Regions from separate parts of the Bacillus sp. LLTC93 genome, predicted to be linked through region 3. Evidence: riboswitches for the same ligand, from Rfam matches in the RefSeq annotation. Region 3 holds a riboswitch; each other region holds the start of a gene.
The links. Region 3 has a riboswitch for S-adenosylmethionine ahead of metK (methionine adenosyltransferase). Riboswitches for the same ligand answer to the same signal wherever they lie in the genome.

Region 1 (3,171 bases), on a different contig from region 3:
TCAGTTGATTAACGAATATGGGAGCATTCTTTTTAACGAAGGGGCAATGAGTGGCTGCCAAAACGTCCATTTATGATCCCCTGCGAATGTCTCAAATAAATAATCCGCACCAGACTGTTCAAGAAGGGCTTTTAAGTCTTCATTCGGTTTGATAAAATCAAGCACTTGGCCATCTGTTGTTTTCACAGCCGTTTCTTCCAATCCAATTTGATGGATAATGGCATAATGAGAAAGTGCTGTTGTCTGTTTGACGGCTTCTAAGACCGACTTATCAACATATGGAGACTGCAAAATCAGCCCACCAAATAAAGAAGGATAATCAATAGCTGTCATGAGTGAGATCGTAGCGCCTAGTGAATCCCCAATAAATGTACGTCCTGACCCAATTTGATACGTTGGATAGTGTTCATCAATATAAGGAACAAGTTCATTTGCCAAAAAGCGTTTATACGCCTCAAACTTTGTGCCATCTGGGTGATACGTATTTCGCCTTTCAGTGACATTTTCATAAGGAACACCAATGATAATCGAACGTTCCATTTCTTTGTTTTGCATCAATTCTTCCGCCTGTCTGCCTATTTTACCTAAGCGGAAATAATCATGACCATCTTGTGCAATGATGACATGATATGTATAAAGAGGGGAGTAATTAACTGGCAAATAGATTAAAACGGTCATGTCCGTTCCGAGTTCTTTTGACTGTAAGATTTCCTCTTGTATGATTCCTGTTTTCTTCACCATAATCCATTCCTCCAGCTAACCAAATTCATCACAAGTGAAACGTTTCCATTCATTGTAACATGAAAAACATCGTTGTTCCTATATGCTAACATGCAATCAAATCGACTGACATCCATTCTGTTATAAAATACAGAAAATTTTAATTAATCATGACATTTCCCCTTGAAAAATGAGTTTTAATGCGTTACAGTATTAGGAATTAGAACAGACAGACAACACATTCTTATCGTGAGAGGTGGAGGGACTGGCCCTTTGAAACCTCAGCAACCGGTATGCATCACTTCATGTGATGTACCAAGGTGCTAAATCCAGCAAGCAGCTTTTTTGCTTGGAAGATAAGAGGAAGCGATTAAACCCCTTCTTCTTATGAAGAAGGGGTTTTCTGTTTTGAAATCAGATTTTTACTTAGGATGGTGTCAAATGAAAGAACATGTGGAAACGAAATTAGCGCAAATTGGAAACCGTAGCGAAGAGGCGACTGGCACTGTCAGTCCTCCCATTTATCTTTCAACAGCATACAGACATAGAGGCATAGGTGAATCAACAGGTTTTGATTACATTCGAACGAAAAACCCAACTAGACAACTTGTAGAGGATGCGATTGCTTCGCTAGAAGAAGGGACGGCCGGTTTTGCTTTCAGTTCGGGAATGGCAGCGATCCAAACGATCATGGCTCTATTTGAGAGCGGAGATGAACTCATTGTCTCATCAGACTTATATGGCGGAACATACCGTTTGTTTGAAAACGAATGGAAAAAATACGGTTTGCGTTTTCTGTACGATGATTTTTCAGATGAAGACTGTTTACGCTCTAAAATCACGCCAAACACAAAAGCCGTCTTTATTGAAACGCCGACAAATCCACTCATGCAGGAAGCAGATATTCAAAAAATAGCGCAGATTGCAAAAGAGCATGACGCTTTGGTGATTGTCGATAACACCTTTTACACACCAGTCTTGCAAAAGCCGATTACGCTTGGAGCGGACATTGTCATTCATAGCGCAACCAAATATTTAGGCGGACATAACGACGTCCTTGCCGGGCTCGTTGTCACAAAAGGGGAGCAGCTATCTGAAGACATGTTCCAGCATCAAAATGCCATCGGAGCGGTTCTATCTCCATTTGATTCATGGCTTTTAATGAGAGGGATGAAAACATTGGCTCTTAGAATGCGCCAGCACGAGGCAAATGCGAAGGAGTTAGCAGAGTTTTTAGAGAAGCAGCCTGAGATTCAAGATGTTCTTTACCCAGGAAAGGGAGGGATGCTGTCATTCCGAGTAGCCAAAGAGGACTGGGTCAATCCATTTTTAAAGCAGCTGAAAACGATTTGTTTTGCTGAAAGTCTTGGCGGAATCGAAAGCTTCATTACGTATCCTGCCACGCAAACGCACATGGACATTCCAGAAGAAATTCGCATTGCAAACGGTGTGTGTAACAAACTGCTTCGTTTCTCTGTTGGCATTGAGCATGTGGATGACCTAAAAGCAGATTTGAAACAGGCACTATCACAAGTAAAAGAGGAGGTACACGCAAAATGACCACACACGATTGGACTCTCGAAACACAACTTGTTCATAATGCGTTTAAAACAGACCGGTCAACAGGTGCAGTCAGTGTGCCGATTCAGCATGCGTCCACATTTCATCAAAGCAGCTTTGACGAATTTGGCCAATATGACTACTCCAGATCAGGGACACCTACACGTCAAGCATTAGAGGATACCATTGCAGCGTTAGAAGGAGGAACAAGAGGGCTTGCCTTTGCATCAGGCATGGCAGCCATTTCGACCGCTTTTCTTCTTTTATCAAAAGGAGATCACGTCCTTGTCACAAGAGATGTGTATGGCGGAACATTCCGTATGATCACGCAAGTCCTTTCGAGATTTGGAATTGAGCACACCTTTGTGGATATGACAGATTTAAATGAAGTCAAACAAGGCATTCAATCGAATACGAAGGTCATTTATATGGAAACACCGTCAAACCCTACACTAGGCATTACGGATATTGAAGGCGTCGTCCAGCTTGCAAAAGAGCATGACTGTTTGACCTTCTTAGATAATACGTTTTTAACGCCTGCTCTTCAGCGGCCGCTAGACCTTGGCGTTGATATTGTGCTGCACAGCGCAACGAAATTTTTAAGCGGCCACAGTGATGTGCTGTCAGGCTTAGCAGTGGTTAAAGATGAGAAGCTGGGAGATGACCTATATTCGCTGCAAAACTCCTTCGGTGCGGTCCTTGGCGTACAGGATTGCTGGCTTGTGTTAAGAGGGCTAAAAACCCTTCAGGTCAGATTAGAAAAAGCAAGCCAAACGGCATTCGAACTGGCTTCATTTCTAAAAGAACATCCTGCGGTGAAAAAAGTATACTACCCAGGCTTAGATGACCATCCAGGTGCAGACATTCAGCGTAAGCAAGCAAGCGGAGCAG
Region 2 (3,171 bases), on a different contig from region 3:
GTTCCGTAACGGCTCGTTGCGATGGAGCCTGCATTACAAATGGTCATAATACGGTCACCTGATTTAAAGAGCTGGAGGGCATTTTGACCGATTTGCCTGCATGTTTCTTCATCTTCGATTTGAATTTGAATGGCTTCATGGACAAGATCTGTTTTGGCTGCATTCACCGAAGCAGCACGCTTAATGCGCTGAAGCAGTCGGTCTAATGCCCAGGTAAGGTTCACAGCGGTTGGACGAGCACTGTTTAAGTATTCTTTTAGTCGAGCTACTTCTTGTTGAAAGACATCAATTTTTTCTGTATCAATTTCTTGGGCACTGAGCGCAAGCCCAAAAGCGGCTGTAATGCCAATAGCAGGTGCTCCGCGCACTTTTAACGTCACAATCGCATCATAGACATCTTCCTTAGTAGATAAATGCTCAAATACGGTTTCAGCCGGTAATTTTTGCTGATTCAAAATTTTAATATGGTTTTCTTCCCATTCGACGGAACGGGGAACTTCAAATTCTTTAGACAAAACCCGTCACTCCTTTACAGATTGCTGGAATAATGCGACGAGGTCAGACGCTGTTTCCACTGTATGATATTGTTTGATGAAAGTTTTTCCGAGCGTAAGTGCTGCTTTTTTCTGCTGAATTCGTTTAGTTGGTGATGGAATGGCATCAAGATCAGCGGCATGAGCAAGACCAATGGTTCGGCGAACTAGCTCACAGCCAGCAAAGCCTGTCGCTTCTTTTAAAATACGGTCAAAGGTTGTTTCTAAAAAGCTGTCCGATACACTAAACGCTTCAATGCTGTCTTCTTTCCAAGCTTTTGTGAACACTTCTTTGAATGTTGCCCATACATTGACAACATGATCAAAAAGGTGCTGCTGATCCTGCTCATTTTCACGAGATAAAGCATTCAACAGTAGATTGGCAATAAAGTGACCGATATCGAATCCAAAGGGACCGTAAAAAGCGAATTCTGGATCAATGATCTTTGTTTCAGTCTCGCTTGCAAAAATACTGCCTGTATGAAGATCTCCATGAACCAGTGTTTCAGCTGAGGTTAAGAAAATTCGCTTTAGTTCTGCTGCTTTGGCTTGCACTGCAAGATCGGTCCACAATGCTTCGGCATCTTCTCTTAATTCCTCTTCGAAGTCATTTGTTTCACTATCAAAGAAAGGGTCTGTGAAGACGAGTTTTTCTGTGATGTCACAAAGGTCAGGGTTTGTAAATTGCTTCACGAATTGTTTTTTGATTTTAGGATTTGTGGCAAAGTCAGATGTGTAAAATAGTGTTTTGCCTAAAAATTCACCGACATGAGCTGATAAATACGGGTATTGTTTTCCGGCAATTAGCCCTTTTCTGACGATTTCCAGGTGTGATAGATCCTCCATTGCTGTCACAGCAAGAGCTGTATCAGAATAATAGACTGTTGGTACGAGATGCGGTGTATATTCTGACTGCTTAATCAGTGCAGCACTTTCAATTCTTGCACGGTCTAATGTAAGCGGCCAGCTCTCCCCAACCACCTTTGCATAAGGCAGTGCCTGCTTGATGATCAAGCCATTTTCACGTTTGTGATCAAAGATATGAAAGACGTAATTTAAATTTCCGTCACCGATTTCAGTACATGTTAAATGACTACTTTCTTGGATCAAGCCAAGTCTAATTGCGAGTACAACTGCCGAGCTCTCTGTTAATTCTTCATATGATGCCGTAAGTGTAACCAATTGCTTCCCCTCCAAATCATATAAAAAAGCCTCTTTCTCCTGAGAGAAAGAGGCTTGATGGCGTGTATGCTCTAAGCCTCTCTTATCTCTCAGCACATACGTCTGATGGAATTAGCACCGTGCCCTATAAGACAATTGTCTCGGCGCTTTACTTGCTGCGCCCCACTTCACAGTGGTATTAACGGTCGGTTGCTGTTGGGGTCAAAAGGCCAAATCCCTCGCCCAACTCTCGATAAGAGAAATCAATATGTAATTGTTTTGTCTGCATGTATTTCTTAATTCAAAATATTATCAGAGCTGCTCTTCACATGTCAATCTTTTTTCAAAATTGCTTTACAATTCATAAAACAATCTATTACAGTGAGTGTATTGTCATGTAACTTGAATAGAAGGTGAAAAAATGGAATTCCAGCAATCAGATGTGTTGAAACATTTACCGAAACAGTTTTTTGCGTCGCTTGTCCAAAAAGTGCAGAAAAAAGTGCAGGAAGGGGCCGATATCATTAATTTAGGTCAGGGAAATCCTGATCAGCCAACCCCGCCGCATATTGTCAAAGCCATGCAGGAAGCGGTAGCAAAACCGGAAAATCACCAATACTCTTCATTCCGCGGGACGGCGAAACTAAAAAAGGCCGCCGCCGCCTTTTATGAAAGAGAATATGGGGTTACGCTTGATCCAATGACGGAGATCGCGATTTTATTTGGCGGGAAAGCGGGACTTGTTGAACTGCCTCAATGCCTTTTGAATCCGGGTGATACGCTGCTTGTCCCAGACCCAGGTTATCCTGATTACTGGTCTGGCGCCGTGCTTGCTGGAGCTCATATGGTTACCATGCCTCTTCTTGAACAAAATGATTTTTTACCTGACTACCATCTATTGTCAGAGGCTGATAAGAAAAAGGCAAAATTGATGTACTTAAATTACCCAAACAATCCGACTGGTGCCACTGCAAGTCGTGCATTTTTTGAAGAAACCGTGACTTTTGCGAAAGATCACAAATTGTGTGTTGTCCATGATTTCGCATATGGTGGCATTGGATTCGATGGAGAAAAGCCGGTCAGCTTCCTGCAAATAGATGGAGCGAAAGAGACGGGTATTGAAATTTACACATTGTCCAAAACATATAATATGGCCGGCTGGAGAGTTGGTTTTGCAGCAGGAAATTCTTCTGTCATTGAAGCGATCGAGCTTTATCAGGATCATCTGTTTGTGTCACTGTTTAAAGCGACTCAAGATGCAGCAGCAGAAGCTCTTTTAAGCGATCAAACGTGCGTACAGGAGCAAAATGATCGTTATGAAAAAAGACGAAATACATGGATTGCTGCATGTAAGGACATTGGCTGGGACGTAACTGCACCGAAGGGATCATTTTTTGCTTGGTTAAAGGTGCCTGAAGGGTATACATCTGAAACTTTTTCTGACTTATTATTAGAGAAAGCACATGTTGTCGTTGCG
Region 3 (3,171 bases):
GGCAGATGGATGACCTGCAATACTCGGTTTCACAATGTTATCAATCATTTCGATTGGGTAAGCAGCACGTGTGTTTTCAGTAAAGAATGTGTCATCATAATCCGCTTCACGTGTTTCCTCATCAAGCACAACATTTTCAAGCACTGATCCGAAGCTGATGGCTTTGTAGATTTGTGGTTCTTTTTCTTCACTTAAGTTCACACATTTCGCATAGCATCCGCCCTCGATATTGAAGACACCTGTGCCAGACCACCCGTGTTCATCGTCTCCGATCAGCTTACGGCTTGCGCTTGCAGAAAGCGTTGTTTTCCCAGTACCTGAAAGGCCGAAGAATAACGCGACATCTCCCTCTTGACCAACGTTTGCTGAGCAGTGCATTGATAAAATATCTTGCTCAGGCAGCAGGTAGTTCATGACAGAGAAAATCGATTTCTTCATCTCTCCTGCATACTCTGTTCCACCGATAAGAATCGTCCGTTTTTCAAAAGAAACGATAATGAACGTTTCAGAGTTCGTTCCATCTGTTTCAGGATCTGCTTTAAAGTGAGGTGCAGATAAGATGGTGAAAGGTTTTTCGTTTGATGATGGCGTTGATCCATCAGGTCTGATGAATAGCTGCTTTGCAAAGAGATTGTGCCATGCAAATTCGTTTATCACTGTAATCGGCATACGGTATCTTTCGTCAGCGCCGGCAAACCCTTCAAAGACAAATAGTTCATCACGTTCTTTTAAGTATGAGACAACCTTTGTATATAAACGATCAAATGCATCTTTAGAGATCGGCTGGTTTACATGACCCCAATCGATTTTATGCTCAGAGCTTTCTTCTTTGACGATAAATTTATCTTTAGGCGAACGTCCAGTGTAAGCACCAGTTGTGGCGCGGACAGCTCCTGTTGATGTTAAAACGCCTTCATTACGTGCCAAAATCTTTTCAACAAGTTTCGGAACAGATAAATTTTGGTGCGTATTTTCTAATGAGAGCAATGACTGCAAATCTTCTTTTAAATCCACTGAGTTCATAAAAAAACCCTTCCTTTACCGTTGAATTTGTTTGTTTTGATTAGTATAACACATTGATAATAATAGTCTATACTATTTAAATATTTTTGTGTGTGTTTTTTCATTTCTGCTATGAAAATATGCTTTTTGGTGATGCTAATGATGTGGTGAAAAAAGCGGGGAGATAATTCCTATGAAGCATTGACATGACGCAAGGGTTTAAGATAAGATATCTTATTGAACGGATACTCTTATCCCGAGTTGGTGGAGGGACAGGCCCGATGAAGCCCAGCAACCGGTTTCTTACGAAAAAGGCATGAAAATGCTGAGAAACCAAGGTGCTAACCTGATGCAAGGTACAAGAACACCTTGAGCGATAAGAGTGAAAGGCATGCGATCTCAGACCCTTTCCTCGCAATGAAGGAAATGGTTTTTTTATTTTTGGGACATCATATGAACAAATTGCCAATAACATCTCTAATATAAACGTTTTCATATAAGAGGGAACGAGTTCCGTATCATATTGGAGGCCTCATCTTGGGATGATGTGGCCTTGTACAGGAGGAAATAGCCATTATGAGTCAAAATCGTCGTTTATTTACATCAGAATCAGTGACAGAAGGACATCCGGATAAAATCTGTGATCAAATTTCAGACAGCATTTTAGATGAAATTTTAAAGAAAGATCCAAATGCACGTGTCGCCTGTGAAACTTCTGTAACAACCGGTCTCGTATTAGTAAGCGGTGAAATTACAACGTCTACTTATGTCGATATTCCAAAAACGGTACGTGACACGATTAAGGAAATTGGCTACACACGTGCGAAATATGGTTTTGATGCGGAAACATGTGCTGTGCTAACATCAATTGATGAACAGTCTGCTGATATTGCGCAAGGTGTAGACAAAGCGCTTGAAGCACGTGAAGGAACAATGACTGACGAAGAAATTGATGCGATTGGTGCAGGTGACCAAGGGCTTATGTTTGGTTTTGCAAACAACGAAACAGAAGAGCTGATGCCGCTGCCGATTTCACTAGCGCATAAATTATCTCGTCGTTTAACAGAAGTACGCAAGGATCAAACACTTGCATACCTTCGCCCAGATGGAAAAACACAAGTAACAGTTGAATATGATGAACAAAACAAACCAGTTCGTATTGACACGGTGGTTATCTCTACACAGCATGCACCAGAAGTGACGCTTGAACAAATTCAAAGCGACTTAAAAGAGCATGTCATCCGCCCAGTGGTTCCAAGTGAACTGATTGATGAAGAGACAAAATACTTTATTAACCCAACAGGCCGTTTCGTGATCGGTGGACCTCAAGGGGATGCTGGTTTAACTGGACGTAAAATCATCGTTGATACGTATGGCGGCTACGCTCGTCATGGCGGCGGTGCTTTCTCTGGTAAGGACGCAACAAAGGTTGACCGTTCTGCGGCATATGCTGCTCGTTACGTAGCGAAAAACATCGTAGCAGCTGGCCTTGCAGATTCTTGTGAAGTACAACTTGCTTATGCAATTGGTGTTGCACAGCCTGTATCGATTTCAATTGATACATTCGGAACAGGAAAAGCTTCTGAAGAAAAATTAATTGAAGTGGTTCGTGCGAACTTTGATCTACGTCCGGCTGGCATTATTAAAATGCTCGATTTGCGTCGTCCGATCTATAAACAAACAGCTGCATACGGACATTTTGGCCGTCACGACTTAGATCTCCCGTGGGAAAAAACGGATAAAGCCGACACGCTTCGCAAAGAAGCATTAGGACAATAACAACATAGAAAACCGCTTATTTTAAGCGGTTTTCCTTTTGATTAAAAAAAATTCTACAAAAAGCAAAAAAATGTGAAACAAAATCGGACAAATAACTGTCTAATTATAGGTCTACTTTTAAGAAATAACATAACGTGGAGGCAATAATATGTGTGGGTTTGTTGGTGTATTTAATCACCGTCCATTGTCCGAAACTACTGAGCAGGAAGAGTTAATTAAACAAATGAATCGTCTCATCGTTCATCGTGGTCCGGATGATGAGGGATACTTCCATGATGAACATGTAGGATTTGGATTTAGACGTTTAAGTATTATAGATGTTGAACATGGAAAGCAGCCGCTTTCTTATGAAGATGAAAAATATTGGATTGTTTTCAACGGAGAAATTTA
Region 4 (3,171 bases), on a different contig from region 3:
TTACAAATCAAAGCTGTCTCATTAAAACCAGACGCACCGTTTACGTGGGCAAGCGGCATCAAATCACCAATTTACTGTGATAACCGCCTAACTTTGTCGTACCCGGAAGTTAGACACGACATCGCTGAAGGTCTAAAAGATCTGATTCTCACTCATTTTGAGGGAGCTGAAGTGGTCGCTGGTACTGCGACAGCAGGTATTCCGCATGCGGCATTAGCGGCAGATCGCCTGAACGTGCCGATGTGTTATGTCAGAAGTAAGCCAAAAGCACACGGAAAAGGCAATCAAATTGAAGGAGTCGTATCGCCTGGTCAAAAGGTTGTTGTCGTAGAAGACCTCATTTCAACAGGAGGCAGTGTGCTTGAGGTTGTCGCTGCCCTTCAAGATGAGGGCTGTGACGTACTCGGAGTTGCGGCTATTTTCACATACGGCCTGCCAAAAGCAGCTGCAGCTTTTCAAGAGAAAAACATTCCATATGTCACACTAACAGACTATGACACGCTGACAGACGTAGCACTGGAACTAAAAGCAATTGAACCTTCTGCTATGAATAAACTAAAACGCTGGAGACAAGATCCTTCCTCTGAATCTTGGATGGAAGAAACGGTCTAAAAAGCTGTGCTTAGCTGCACAGCTTTCAGCGTGTAGACAAACCTTCGCATTCTGTGTCAGGTCTGCGCTTCGGTGCTCGTCCCTCCTGAACTTCAAAGGTTTTCTATCACGCTGAAAAAAAGAAAAAGGTCTAAAATAAAAATCATTTTAGACCTTTTTCTTTTGGTTAAAAATAGTAAAATAGACTCAAATTTAAATAAAAACTAATCCTATCAATAAAGTCGGGTTGACTTTTGTTTGAATTGTGTTAATATTTAATACAAATTAAAACTCTTATCCAGAGAGGTGGAGGGACTGGCCCGATGAAACCCGGCAACCTGCGATTCGCAAGGTGCTACTTCCTGCAAAATGATTCTATTTTGAAAGATAAGGAAATCGTGAGCTTCCTCATCTTTCTTTCGGACTGAAAGAAAGTTTTTTTATTTTAACGGTGAGGAGGAAGAGGAGATGGAAGTGAAACAAAACCAGGATGAGGACTTAGTGAAGCACATGCAAGAACTGATTGGGGATATGAAATTCGGTTCGATTACGTTGATTGTTCAGGACGGTCAAGTGATTCAAGTGGAAAAAAACGAAAAAATTAGATTGAAGTAGTGCGGAGAGTAGCAATATGAACGGTACTCCGGAAGGGGAGAAACAATGTTAACTTACGAAAATTGGCAAGAGCCGTCCATTACATTTCAAGAGGACGATTTGTATAAAGGGGCCCTATCTGTGCTGAAATGGGCGTACGGTCATTATGGTGATCAGCTCGTTTATGCATGCAGTTTTGGCATTGAGGGCATTGTCCTGATTGATCTTATTGCGAAAGTAAAAAAGGATGCGAGAATTGTTTTTTTAGATACAGGTCTGCATTTCAAGGAAACGTACGATACAATTGATGCGGTAAAGGAAAGATACCCCGGATTAGACATCGTTCTGAAAACACCTGAATTGACAGTTGAACAGCAAAACGAGCAGCATGGTGAAAAATTATGGGAAACAAATCCCCAAAGCTGCTGCCATATGCGCAAGGTCATTCCTTTGCAAGAGACACTATCTGGCTATCCGGTATGGCTTTCTGGCTTAAGAAGAGAGCAGTCACCAAAACGAGCAGGTACGAACTTTTTAAATAAGGATGAAAAATTCAAATCAGTAAAAGTATGTCCACTCATTCACTGGACGTGGAAGGACATATGGAGATATGCATCTAGAGAGGATCTTACTTATAATCCGCTGCATGACCAAGGATACCCAAGTATCGGCTGTGCACCGTGTACACAGCCAGCATTTACTGCGGATGATTTGCGTTCTGGCAGATGGTCAGGTACAGCAAAGACAGAGTGCGGATTACATGAGTAAGGGAGCATAATGTATGGAAATCGCCGCAATTTTATTTAGTTTATTCTTTGCTTTAAACATAGGCGCAAGCGGAGCAGCTGCTTCTATGGGCATTGCATATGGGTCAGGTGCAATTAAAAAGCCCATCTATGCACTCAGCGTTTGTGCAGTTGGGATTTTAGCAGGTTCAGTGATTGGCGGCGGTGAGGTCGTCAAAACGATCAGCTCTGGTATTATGCCAGAATCTGTGATTACACTTGAAATTGTTTGTATCATCATTGGTTCTGCCGCATTATCACTCTTCATAGCAAATCTGATGGCGATCCCTTTATCAACAAGTGAGGTCACAGTAGGGGCAGTGGTCGGTGTTGCTGTCGCATATAAAGTGTTATATGTGAAATCTATTTTAGTCATTGTGGCCTTTTGGATCATCATTCCAGTTGTCGCTTTTGTTTTTACCTTTGTTGTAGTCAAAATCATCAGAATGTTCCCTAAACGCAGGTTATCTAAAAAAGGCACAGCGATCTTGTCAGTCTTGCTCATTATCAGTGGATTTCTAGAGGCATTTTCAGCCGGCATGAACAATGTCGCCAATGCGGTCGGTCCGCTTGTCGCCTCAGGTGTGTTGTCTGTTGGGCAAGGAACGCTTTACGGCGGAATCTTCGTCGCAATTGGTGCCCTTTTACTTGGCAGAAGGGTGCTAGAAACAAACGGAAAGAAAATCACCCGCTATCAAACGGGTGAAGGGATTTTGTTATCGAGTACCGGTGCTGGACTCGTCATCGTCAGCTCTATTTTTGGGCTGCCAGTTCCACTTACTCAGATCACTTCCTCGTCCATTATTGGACTTGGGATGGCAAAGGGTGGACCTAACATTTTTCATAAACATATCGTGAAAAAGATGTTGAAGGTTTGGGTTGTGTCACCCTTTTTATCACTCAGCCTATCGTATCTGCTGGTGAGCCTTTTCTTAAAAGGCGACTATTACTCTATCTTTATCATGATGAGTGTACTGCTTGCCTCACTTGGTGCGCTGAGTCTGATGAAGGCAGTCAAAAATGAAAGCAGCTCTATTCATGAGCAGGGCGGCGGGATTTAACCATAAATCCGACTATTAACATCTAATAAATATGAACATTGAGAGGAAGATGAACAAATGAGTTTAACACCACATGGTGGCGTATTAATTAATCGAGTAAATGAAGAATATGATCTTAGCACGGCTGCAAAGGAAATCGA

Region 1: another riboswitch for S-adenosylmethionine. It lies ahead of C6W18_RS12215 (methionine biosynthesis PLP-dependent protein); the one in region 3 lies ahead of metK (methionine adenosyltransferase).
Region 2: another riboswitch for S-adenosylmethionine. It lies ahead of mtnK (S-methyl-5-thioribose kinase); the one in region 3 lies ahead of metK (methionine adenosyltransferase).
Region 4: another riboswitch for S-adenosylmethionine. It lies ahead of C6W18_RS10295 (DUF2292 domain-containing protein); the one in region 3 lies ahead of metK (methionine adenosyltransferase).

The regions. Positions count from the first base shown of each region.
Region 1 is NZ_PVME01000003.1:522,000-525,170, reverse strand. It holds gene C6W18_RS12220 (alpha/beta hydrolase) at 1-741, opposite strand; SAM riboswitch class I at 962-1,083, shown strand; gene C6W18_RS12215 (methionine biosynthesis PLP-dependent protein) at 1,162-2,280, shown strand; gene metC (cystathionine beta-lyase) at 2,277-3,171, shown strand, end outside.
Region 2 is NZ_PVME01000003.1:365,722-368,892, reverse strand. It holds gene mtnA (S-methyl-5-thioribose-1-phosphate isomerase) at 1-515, opposite strand, end outside; gene mtnK (S-methyl-5-thioribose kinase) at 522-1,715, opposite strand; SAM riboswitch class I at 1,796-1,953, opposite strand; gene C6W18_RS11320 (pyridoxal phosphate-dependent aminotransferase) at 2,116-3,171, shown strand, end outside.
Region 3 is NZ_PVME01000007.1:30,780-33,950, forward strand. It holds gene pckA (phosphoenolpyruvate carboxykinase (ATP)) at 1-1,023, opposite strand, end outside; SAM riboswitch class I at 1,251-1,385, shown strand; gene metK (methionine adenosyltransferase) at 1,579-2,781, shown strand; gene asnB (asparagine synthase (glutamine-hydrolyzing)) at 2,930-3,171, shown strand, end outside.
Region 4 is NZ_PVME01000003.1:164,318-167,488, reverse strand. It holds gene pyrE (orotate phosphoribosyltransferase) at 1-612, shown strand, start outside; SAM riboswitch class I at 883-985, shown strand; gene C6W18_RS10295 (DUF2292 domain-containing protein) at 1,102-1,206, shown strand; gene C6W18_RS10290 (phosphoadenylyl-sulfate reductase) at 1,252-1,953, shown strand; gene cysP (sulfate permease) at 1,967-3,031, shown strand; gene sat (sulfate adenylyltransferase) at 3,089-3,171, shown strand, end outside.